One region of the Arthrobacter sp. B1I2 genome, then DNA from elsewhere that is predicted to be linked to it. Evidence: predicted binding sites of a transcription regulator. Region 1 holds the regulator's gene; the other holds the start of a gene.
The links. The regulator HrcA, encoded in region 1, represses chaperone genes, less so after heat shock. The targets are predictions, from matches to a motif close to TTNGCACTCGNNNNNNNCGAGTGCNAA.

Region 1 (5,002 bases):
GAACGGCCCTGGCCGTCCCTGTGATCACGTGCGTTTTCTGCCACAGTCTGTTCCTTCGGAGGTGCAAGTGTTGCTGACTTTGAATACCGGCGCGGTGCGCAGTGCCTGCGCTGGACAACTTCCCTGCACAGTGCACTGCAGTACCAAGAATACTGGGTTTTAGGCTGGTGCCCGCCCTCAGGGCACGGTGAGGAAATCGATGACTTCCTCAACCCTGCCCAGCAGCGACGCTTCGAGGTCCGCGTAGGTGCGCACGGCGCCCAGCAGTTTCTGCCACCCCAGCCCGATGTCCTCCTTGGTCGCGTGGGGCCAGCCGAAGGCTTTCAGGATCCCGGTCTTCCAGTCCTGCCCGCGGGGTACGGCAGGCCATCTGTCGATGCCCAGGACGGCCGGCCGGATCGCCTGCCAGACGTCCACATAGGGGTGTCCAACGATCAGGACGTTCCCGGCGGCACCCGGGGAAGCCATGACGGCGTCTGCGATGCGGGACTCCTTGGAATCAGGAACCAAGTGGTCCACCAGTACACCAAGCCGCCTGCCGGGCCCGGGCCTGAACTCCGCAACGGCCGCGGCGAGGTCGTCAATCCCGTGCAGGGGTTCAACGACGATGCCTTCCACCCGCAGGTCGTCTCCCCAGACTTTTTCCACCAGTTCGGCGTCGTGCTTGCCTTCCACCCAGATCCGGCTGGCCTTGGCCACCCGGGCGCGCTGGCCGGCCACCCGCACCGAGCCGGAAGCCGTCCTGCCGGCCGCCGCACCGGCAGCAGACCGTGGCGCGGGGGGCATCAGCCGGATGGGCCGGCCGTCAAGGAGGAAGCCGAACCCAAGCCGGAAGGAACGGGACTTTCCCCGTCGGTCCTCAAGGGCCACCACATGCATGCCGCCGGATTTCTCTACCCGGGTGACGGCACCCACCCAGCCGGACTGCACTTCCTCGAGCACCATGCCGCGCTCCACAGGGACCTCCGGCAGTTCCGTCCGCGCGGGAGCGGATATGCCGCGTGGGCCCCAGTTCTGGTAATCCATGGAATCGATCCGCCTAGCGCTAGCTCCTCAGCCCCGGAATTTCGCCCGGAGCGGTACCAATGCTAACAACGGGCCAAGGCATAATAGACTGTTAGCACTTAGGCATGTCGAGTGCTAACCCTGGGTTGCATCGGGCGGGGCATGCGCCCCGAACCATGGATGGAGGTGGAGAGTGAGCGAGCCACGCAAGCTGGAAGTACTGCGGGCCATCGTTGAGGACTACGTCCACTCCCGCGAGCCGGTCGGGTCGAAGGCCCTGGTGGAGCGGCATCACCTTGGGGTTTCCAGCGCCACCATCCGCAACGACATGGCCGCCCTGGAGGATGAGGGACTGATCACCGCCCCGCATACCAGTGCCGGCCGGATTCCCACGGACAAGGGCTACCGGCTTTTTGTCGACCAGATCTCGGCCGTCAAGCCCCTGTCGGCGGCCGAGCGCCGCGCCATCCAGTCCCTGCTCGAAGGCGCGGACGACCTCGACGACGTGCTGGAGCGCACCGTCCGGCTGCTCTCGCAGCTGACCAACCAGGTGGCCGTGGTCCAGTACCCGCATTTGAGCAGGGCGCTTGTCCGCCACATCGAATTCGTCCTGTTGGCCCCCCGCAAGGTCCTCGTGGTCCTGATCGCGAACAGCGGCAAGGTGGAGCAGCGGGTGTTCGACGTCGGGCAGGACCTAGGCGACGACGCCCTGGCTGAACTGCGCACCCGGTTCCTGGGTTCACTGGGGGGAACGCCGCTGAGCCAGTTGGCCCAGGCGCTTCCCGCCGTCGTGGCCGCAACGCCCCACCCGCAGCGGCAAGCGGCGCACGCGCTGGCGGTCGGACTGGAGGGCTTGGCGCAGAACAGCCGGGAAGACAGGATGGTCATGGCCGGGACCGCAAACCTCGCCAGGTCCAACGTGGACTTTCCGCTCAGTATCGGCCCGGTGCTGGAGGCGCTTGAGGAGCAGGTGGTGATGCTGCGGCTGCTAAGCGAAATGGCCCAGGACCCCCGCGGCGTCGCTGTCAGCATCGGAAGGGAGAACCCGTACGACGGCCTTGCCGAGGCCTCCGTGGTGGCCACCGGTTACGGTCCGGGCAGCGCCGCGAAAGTAGGGATTCTCGGGCCCACCCGGATGGACTATCCCACCACCATGGCCGCCGTCAGGGCCGTGGCCCGTTACCTTTCCAGGATTTTGGGGCCCTGACTCTTCGCCGCCGGAGTTTGTTCCGGCCGGGAAACAAGAGCTGGGCCGCCCAACTGAACGCAGTACAACAAGGAAGAGACACGAACTTTGAGCAGCCACTATGACGTCCTTGGAGTCTCACCCGAAGCTACGGGCGAAGAGATCAAAAAGGCCTACCGCAAACTGGCCCGCACCCTGCACCCGGACGTAAATCCCGGTGCGGACGCCTCAGAACGCTTCAAGGCAGTAACTCACGCCTACGAGGTACTTTCCGATCCCCAAAAACGCCGGATCTATGACACCACCGGCAATGAGAACGGCACCGACAACGGCTTCGGCGGAGCAGGCTACGCGGGCCAGGGGTTTGCGTTCCAGGACATCTTCGACACTTTCTTCGGAGCCGGCGGCACGTCCGGTCCCGCTTCCCGCGTACGCCGCGGCCAGGATGCACTCATCAGCGTCCGGATCGACCTCCGGGATGCCGTGTTCGGCGTGAACAAGAAACTCGAAGTGGACACCGCGGTCGTCTGCCCCACCTGTGACGGATCCTGCTGCCGCCCCGGCACCCACCCCGAACGCTGCGACATCTGCGGCGGCAGCGGCCAGGTCCAGCGCGCTGTGCGCTCCATCCTCGGCCAGGTCATGACGGCAGCCCCCTGCGGCACCTGCGAAGGTTTCGGCACGGTCATCAAGGATCCCTGCAACGAATGCAGCGGCCAGGGCCGCATCCGCAGCCGCCGTTCGCTGACCATCAAGGTTCCCGCCGGTGTTGCCACCGGAACCCGGATCCAGCTCTCCGGACAGGGCGAAGCCGGCCCCGCGGGCGGTCCGGCCGGTGACCTGTACGTGGAAATCCGCGTCAACAACGACGCCACCTACGTGCGGGAAGGCGATGACCTGCACGCCACCCTGCACATCCCCATGACGGCGGCTGCCCTGGGCACGGATGTCAGCCTGGAAACCTTCGACGGCACCCAGGAGATCGACGTCAAGCCCGGAACCCAGTCCGGGGAAATTATCACCTTGCGCGGACTCGGTGTCACCCACCTCAGGGGATACGGCCGCGGTGACCTGAAGGTCCATCTCCAGGTGGATACTCCGGCCAGGCTGGACCCGGCCCAGGAGGACCTCCTGCGCGAACTCGCCAAGCTCCGCGGTGAACAAATCACCGAGGGCAGGCTCGCTGCCAGCGGCGGCATGTTCGCCAAGCTCCGGGACCGGCTCGGTAACCTGTAGCGGTGAGCAACCCCGTCTTCTTCACATCCCCCGGTTCGCTGGGTGGCGTGGCTGCCGGCCAGCTCTTTGTCCTCGAAGGGGCGGAGGCGAGGCATGCGGTCACCGTCAAGCGGCTTTCTCCCGGTGAGGCGGTGGACATTGTCGACGGCGCCGGCACCCGCATGACAGGAAAGGTGGTCTCCGCTGCCCCTTCCGGTCTCGAGGTGGAGTGCGGGAGCCTGACGGTGGAAGACAGGCCGGACGTGCGGCTGGTGCTGGTGCAGGCCCTGGCCAAGGGCGACCGCGACGAGCTGGCCATTGAAACAGCCACCGAACTGGGCATCGATGCTGTCATACCCTGGCAGTCCGAACGGTCCATCGTCCGCTGGAAGGGCGACCGGGCCGCCCGGGCACACGCCAAGTGGGAATCTTCCGTCGCCGCAGCCGCCAAACAGGCGCGGCGGGCCTGGATTCCCGAGGTGCGTCCTGCTGTCGAGACGGCGGGGCTGTCCGCTGCTGTCGAGGCGGCGGACCTTGCTGTCGTCCTGCATGAAGACGCCGTGCGTCCGCTGCGCACTGTCCTTGAAGGATGGCAGGGGAACGCCGGCACCGGGCCCCGTGAGATCCTGCTGATCGTCGGCCCGGAGGGCGGCATCAGTCCGCGCGAGGTAACCAAACTCTGTGATAAAGGCGCCGTGACCGCGCTGTTGGGCCGCCATGTCCTGCGGTCCTCCACGGCCGGGCCGGCCGCCGTCGTGCTTTCCAGCGACGTCCTTGGCCGCTGGGAGCCTAGCGGACCTTAAAAGACCTGGTGTCCTCGTTCCGGTCCGGCTCCCCTCCGGAACCGGCCTGCGCCACCCGCAGCTCGTAGTCGCCCGGCGGCAGGTTAAGGGCCAGGGTGAAGACGCCGGCCTGCCCCTGCTCAGTGCCTGCCGTGGCTTCACCGGACAGGAAGGGAGCTTTGCTGCCGCTGCTTGGAGCCTGCAGGATCTGCCAGCGAAGTTTTGCCCCCGGGGACGTGCTGCGGCCGGTGATCTTCACGCTGCCGCCGGGCACCTCGGCGTTCTCCTGCGGATCAATGATCCAGACCGGCGCCACCAGGCCGGCAGCACGGGTCATCAGCACGCCCAGCTGGACCTTCCCAAACGCGACATAGTCCGTGTGGCCGTCCACGAGGAGCCGGACCCGGATCTGCTGGCCGGTGTCGATCAGGCCCGAGCTGGCGGCAGCAGCGGTTGCCGTATAGATCAGCTGCTGGATGGCACGGGCGGCCATGTCGGCGTCCAGGTTGCTGTTGAAAGCGTCAGCTGAGACGTCCACGGTGATGACATCCTTGCCCGAAATGGAGGTGGCAAGCTTGTCCGGGTTCTGCCAGGGCGTGAAGAAGTCCGGGTCCAGCGGCTTCTCCGACATCATGGCGCGCAGGGCACGGGTGACCGGGTTCTCCTGCTCCGGGACGTCGCGGAATTCCCGGTAAAGGAAAATGTTCCCGCCGCTGCGGCCGATCCAGTAAACCGGCGCCTTGTTGGAGGACTGCGTGGTTTCCAGCGGGGCGCTGGTGGAGGGCGCGTCAGGCATGGTGCCGCCCGTGGCCGG
Region 2 (5,002 bases), 1.2 Mb from region 1:
TCGCGGTCTTCAGCCTGAGCCGCGGCGGCCAGGAAGCACAGCCGGCAGCCACCCAAACCCAGTCACCCAGCGCAACACCGACGCCGACTCCCTCTGAAACTCCCCCGCCAGCCCCTGCTCCCCCACCTCCGCCCCAGCCCATCCCGGATCTCCCGGCCGCAGCCATGAACGTCCTGGTCATCGGCAGCGACAGCCGCGAAAATGCCCGCGAGCAGGCCGCCCACACCGCGGAAACCGGCGAGGCCTCGGACCACCGTTCGGACACCCTCATGGTGGTTCATGTTCCGGCCGACCGCCACACCCTCTACGTCATCTCCATCATGCGCGACCTCTGGGTGGACGTTCCGGGCGTGGGCGGCTCCAAGATCAACGCAGCCCTGCAGTACGGCGGCATCGACTTGACCACCCAGACGGTGCAGCAGCTGCTGGGCATCACCATTGACCACACCCTGATGCTGGACTTCAACGGCTTCCGTGCCCTCACGGACGGCCTGGGCGGGATCGACGTCAACGTCCCCTTTGCTTTCCAGTCCACCATCGAAACCCACCACGCCTTCGAGCAGGGGATCAACCATCTTGACGGCCAGGCGGCCCTGGAGTTCAGCCGTGAGCGCTACGCGTTTTCCGACGGCGACTTCCAGCGGGTGCAGGACCAGCGGATCATGCTCCGCGCCATCCTGGCCCGCCTGACCGCCGGGGGCGCCCTGAATGACGTCAACGCGGTGCGGTCGCTGGTCGATTTCGCCTCCTGCTGCCTCACGGTGGACAAGGGCTTCGATCCCGTCCAGGCCGCGATCCTGGCCTACAGCCTGCGCAACCTGGACGTAAACGCCATCGGCACCATGACCCTCCCCACCGCCGGAACGGGCATGGCCGCCGGCCAGTCCGTGGTGTTCCCCGACTACGGCGGCATCAACGCCGTGGGGGCTGCGCTGCGGGAAGGCAGGATCGGGGAGTACGCGGTCCCCTAAACAGGGCGGCCGAGCGTGTTGCGACGCGCATGCCCGGTGACGCGGCGCATATTCCTTTGCGCGGCCTGCATTTCGGGAGCGGCAGGGAACGCGCGCGTCATGGGCGAACTTGCGCGTCGATGGCGGCCACGCAACTCTGCGCCGCCGCCGTCGACCGTTATTTTCCGGCGCACCCTGGGTACGCGGACTGTAGTGTTTCCGCATTCGGCAGAGTATTCGGTATGCAATTCGGCACAGCGAGGACGGGGTGATTTTTTGAAGGGCACTTCAGCGAACGACGACGGACTGACGGAGGCCGTCCAGCAGGCGGGGGCCGTGGAGCTGCTGCTGATCCGGCATGGTGAGAGCGAAGGCAACGTTGCGGCCACCGAGGCGCGCCAGGCCGGAGTGGAGGTCATCGAGGTTCCCGCCCGCGATGCGGACGTGGACCTGTCCGGAACCGGAAGGGACCAGGCCAAGGCGCTGGGTATTGCGTTGGCTCGAATGGCGGAGGAGTTCCGCCCCGACGCCGTGGTGTCCTCCCCTTACGCGCGCGCTCGCCAGACGGCCGAGATTGCGGTGGAAACAGCCGGCTGGCCGCTGCAGGTGCGCACGGATGAGCGGCTGCGCGACCGCGAACTCGGCATCCTGGACCGGCTTACCAGGCTGGGCGTGGAGAACCGCTACCCGGAGGAATCTGAGCGCCGGAACTGGCTGGGCAAACTGTATTACCGGCCGCCGGGAGGGGAATCCTGGGCGGATGTGGCGCTGCGGCTGCGGTCGGTCCTGGACGAGCTGAACAGTCTGGGCACGGGCCAACGGGTGATGCTGGTGTGCCACGATGCCGTGATCATGCTGTTCCGGTATGTACTGGAGGGGCTCAGCGAGCAGGAACTGCTGGACCTCGCAGCCACGGAGGCCATCCTCAACGCCTCCGTCACCCGGTTCGTCCGCCCCTCCGGCGTGGGGCCCTGGACGCTGGAGAGCTTCAACGTGGCGGACCACCTGGCGGAGCAGGGCGTCACCGTCACCGAGCATGCGGGAGACACCAGTGTCCGGCCGCGGTGAATCGTCCGGCGCCACCCTGGTGACACCGTCGCTCCTGCGGGAGTGGCCGCTGCCGGCGCCGGGCGAGGACAAATATTCGCGCGGATCGGTGCTGGTGATAGGCGGAGCCCGGGCCACCCCCGGTGCCGCCCTGCTGGCCGGCGCCTCCGCCCTGCGCGCCGGCGCCGGGAAGCTGACCCTGGCCGTTGCCGAGTCGGTGGCCGTACATCTGGGGGTGGCGCTGCCCGAATGCGGGGCCATCGGCCTGCCTGAGACTGCCGAAGGCTCGGTCAAGGCCGAGCTGGACCGGATCTCCTCCTACTTGGACCGGACGGACACCCTGCTGGTGGGACCCGGCCTCGATGACCCCGACCTTGCCGGTGAACTGCTGGAGGCGTTGCTCCAGCGCGAGGCCGGCGGCGACGGTGGCGGGGACGCCGCCGGTGACGGTGGCAGCAAGGGAGGACCCGCCGTCGTACTCGATGCCTACGCTCTGGGCGCCCTGGTGCCGCTGGAGGACCAGCTGGACCCCTGGCGCGGCCGGCTCATCCTCACCCCGAATCCCAAGGAGGCGGGGATCCTGCTGGGCCGGGACGTGGACAACCTCGAGAAAGACCTGGCCGAAATCTCCGCCAGATTCGATGCGGTGGTCAGCTGTCAAGGCCTGATAACCCAGCCGCCCGGGCTGGACCCGGACGAGCCGGAACTCTGGAAGATCACCACGGGGTACGGCGGTCTGGGAACCTCCGGCAGCGGGGACGTGCTGGCGGGCGCCATTGCCGGGCTCCGGGCGCGGGGAACAAGCAGCGCCCAGGCAGCCTGCTGGGGTACGCACCTGCATGCGGCAGCAGCGGACCGGTTGGCCAGCAGGCTGGGGCCGCTGGGATTCCTGGCCCGCGAACTTGCCGACGAACTTCCCGCCCTGATGCTGGAACTCGGTACCTGACAACTCGGTAACCTGGCCCCGGCTACGGTGCAGACACGTGGATGGCCCCCGGCCGAAGCCGGGGGCCACCGTGTCGGGAGGCTAGAGCCAAAGCTGCCGGTGCGCTGTCTGGCGCTGTGGCGTGCACAGAATGGCGATTCGCCCCAAAAAGGCAGTCAACAGATGCGGCCGCCTCCCGATCCTGTCAAACCCTAGGCAGCGATTTCCTGCTTTGCCCCCTTCGTCTCAATTTCGATCTTGCGCGGCTTGGCCTTTTCCGCGACCGGGATCCGCAGCGTCAGGACACCGGCATCGTAGCTGGCCTTCACCTTCTCCATATCCAGTGTGTCGCCAAGGATCAGCTGGCGGCTGAAGACGCCGCGCGGCCGCTCAGCGGCAATCAGCTCGGTGTCCTTGCCCGCAGGTTCGGGGCGTTCGGCCCGCACCGTGAGGACGTTCCGTTCCACATCCAGGTCCACCGAGTCCGCCGTGACGCCGGGCAAATCGAAGGCCACGACGAATTCCTGGCCCTCACGCCATGCATCCATCGGCATCGCCGCCGGCCGTGCAGCCGTTCCGAGGACCTGCTGGGTTAGCCTGTCCAGCTCGCGGAACGGATCGGTACGCATCAACATGGCTTCCCTCCTCGTAAGAGATATTCCAATACCCACATCAGCCGATCTGTATTGGCTGATACAGATTTTTTAGCACTGGAGAAGCAGGTCTTCAAGGGGTTCAAGCGCAGATTCTTGGAAGTTTTTTTGCCTCTGCCCGCGCTGGATTCCTGCGCTGGCCGGAACATGCGGAAGGGGCCTCCCGCGCACTGAACTGCTGTGCGGGAGGCCCCTTCCGAAGTCCTTCATTCGGGGTTGTGGTCAGTCCCTGGTGGGATCCGGGCGAAGCGGTGCGGGACCTGGATCGGGCACCGGCAGCGGGCCCGGGGGCGCCGGCGTGGGGAACGGGTTCGGAGACGGCGGGCCGGGCGGGCGCGGCTGCGTGGGATCCGGTGATGTGGGCTCCGGACCGGGTTCGGGCGGAAACGGCTCGGGTTCGTGCACTGGCGGGATGGTCATGGAACTTCCCCTCTCACGCTGGGCGGATGTGCCTTGAACTGAACAGAATACGCCTGCAGGCCTCCGGCAACTACCCTCCCCCTCCCCGTTGCTCCATCACTTATGGTCCCTAAAGCGGCCTGGTTAGGAGCCACAAGTGATAGAGCATCACGACGGCGGGAGGGCACCGTGGGTCGGGCGCCGTTTAGTCGAGCGCCGTCGAGTCAGGCATCGTCTCGTCAGGCGCGGTTTAGTCAGGCAACGTCCAATCCGGGGGCGGCACCCACCAGCCGCAGCCAGTCGCGCAGCTGTGCGGGGTCCGCCTCCCCGCAACGAAAACCGATGTACCCATCCGGCCGGACGGCAACAACGCCCCGGCCGGGGCGGCTGTCGAGGCGGTGGACGTGAAGCAGCGGACCGCGGTTGTCCAGGGCCGGGAGTGCTGGGACTGCACCCAAGGCGCCGGGTCCGGCGTCGCGCTCCAGCAAAAGGTGGATGCCGGGCACGGCGGTCAGTTCGTGAAGGCGGACCGCACGCCCATCGGCCGTAACCGATGCGTCCGGCAGCCGCTCCCCGGGCCTGGGCCACCCATTGGCCCGGGGCACTCCGTCACGGGAAATGGCACTGTTCCGGTAGTGCACGAACGGCTGGGCCAGCAGCCTGATCCCCCTTGACGTGAGCCATTGCCGGCGGAGCAGCAGCGGCAGGACCGGCGCGAACGCGGGCAGGAGGCTGCGGGCCAGGCGGGCAGCCGGATGCGGCGAGGCTTCGCCGAAGAAGATAACGTGCGTCAGCGCCAGCACCCGCCGGGCAGCGAGCCGCCGCTCCTGCCCGTAGGATTCCAGCAGCTCCGGCAGCGGCCTGCCTGCCGTCGAGGCGAAGCCAAGCTTCCAGCCGAGATTGAGGGCGTCGAGGATCCCGTTGTTCATGCCCTGGCCGCCGGCCGGGGAGTGGGCATGCGCGGCGTCGCCGGCGAGGAAGACTGGATTGCTTTCGAACGTGCTGGCCAGGCGGTGTTGAAGCGGGAC

Region 2: a site for HrcA is predicted at 3,627-3,653, ahead of QFZ57_RS09090 (Hsp20/alpha crystallin family protein). Genes of this name have one in related genera too.

What each region holds. Positions count from the first base shown of each region.
Region 1 is NZ_JAUSYC010000001.1:3,122,091-3,127,092, forward strand. It holds gene QFZ57_RS14555 (DUF4870 domain-containing protein) at 1-44, opposite strand, end outside; gene QFZ57_RS14560 (DUF3097 family protein) at 178-1,026, opposite strand; gene hrcA (heat-inducible transcriptional repressor HrcA) at 1,199-2,212, shown strand; gene dnaJ (molecular chaperone DnaJ) at 2,300-3,427, shown strand; gene QFZ57_RS14575 (16S rRNA (uracil(1498)-N(3))-methyltransferase) at 3,430-4,209, shown strand; gene QFZ57_RS14580 (GerMN domain-containing protein) at 4,196-5,002, opposite strand, start outside.
Region 2 is NZ_JAUSYC010000001.1:1,960,493-1,965,494, reverse strand. It holds gene QFZ57_RS09105 (LCP family protein) at 1-971, shown strand, start outside; gene QFZ57_RS09100 (histidine phosphatase family protein) at 1,227-2,018, shown strand; gene QFZ57_RS09095 (NAD(P)H-hydrate dehydratase) at 1,987-2,943, shown strand; gene QFZ57_RS09090 (Hsp20/alpha crystallin family protein) at 3,135-3,557, opposite strand; gene QFZ57_RS09085 (FAD-dependent monooxygenase) at 4,229-5,002, opposite strand, start outside.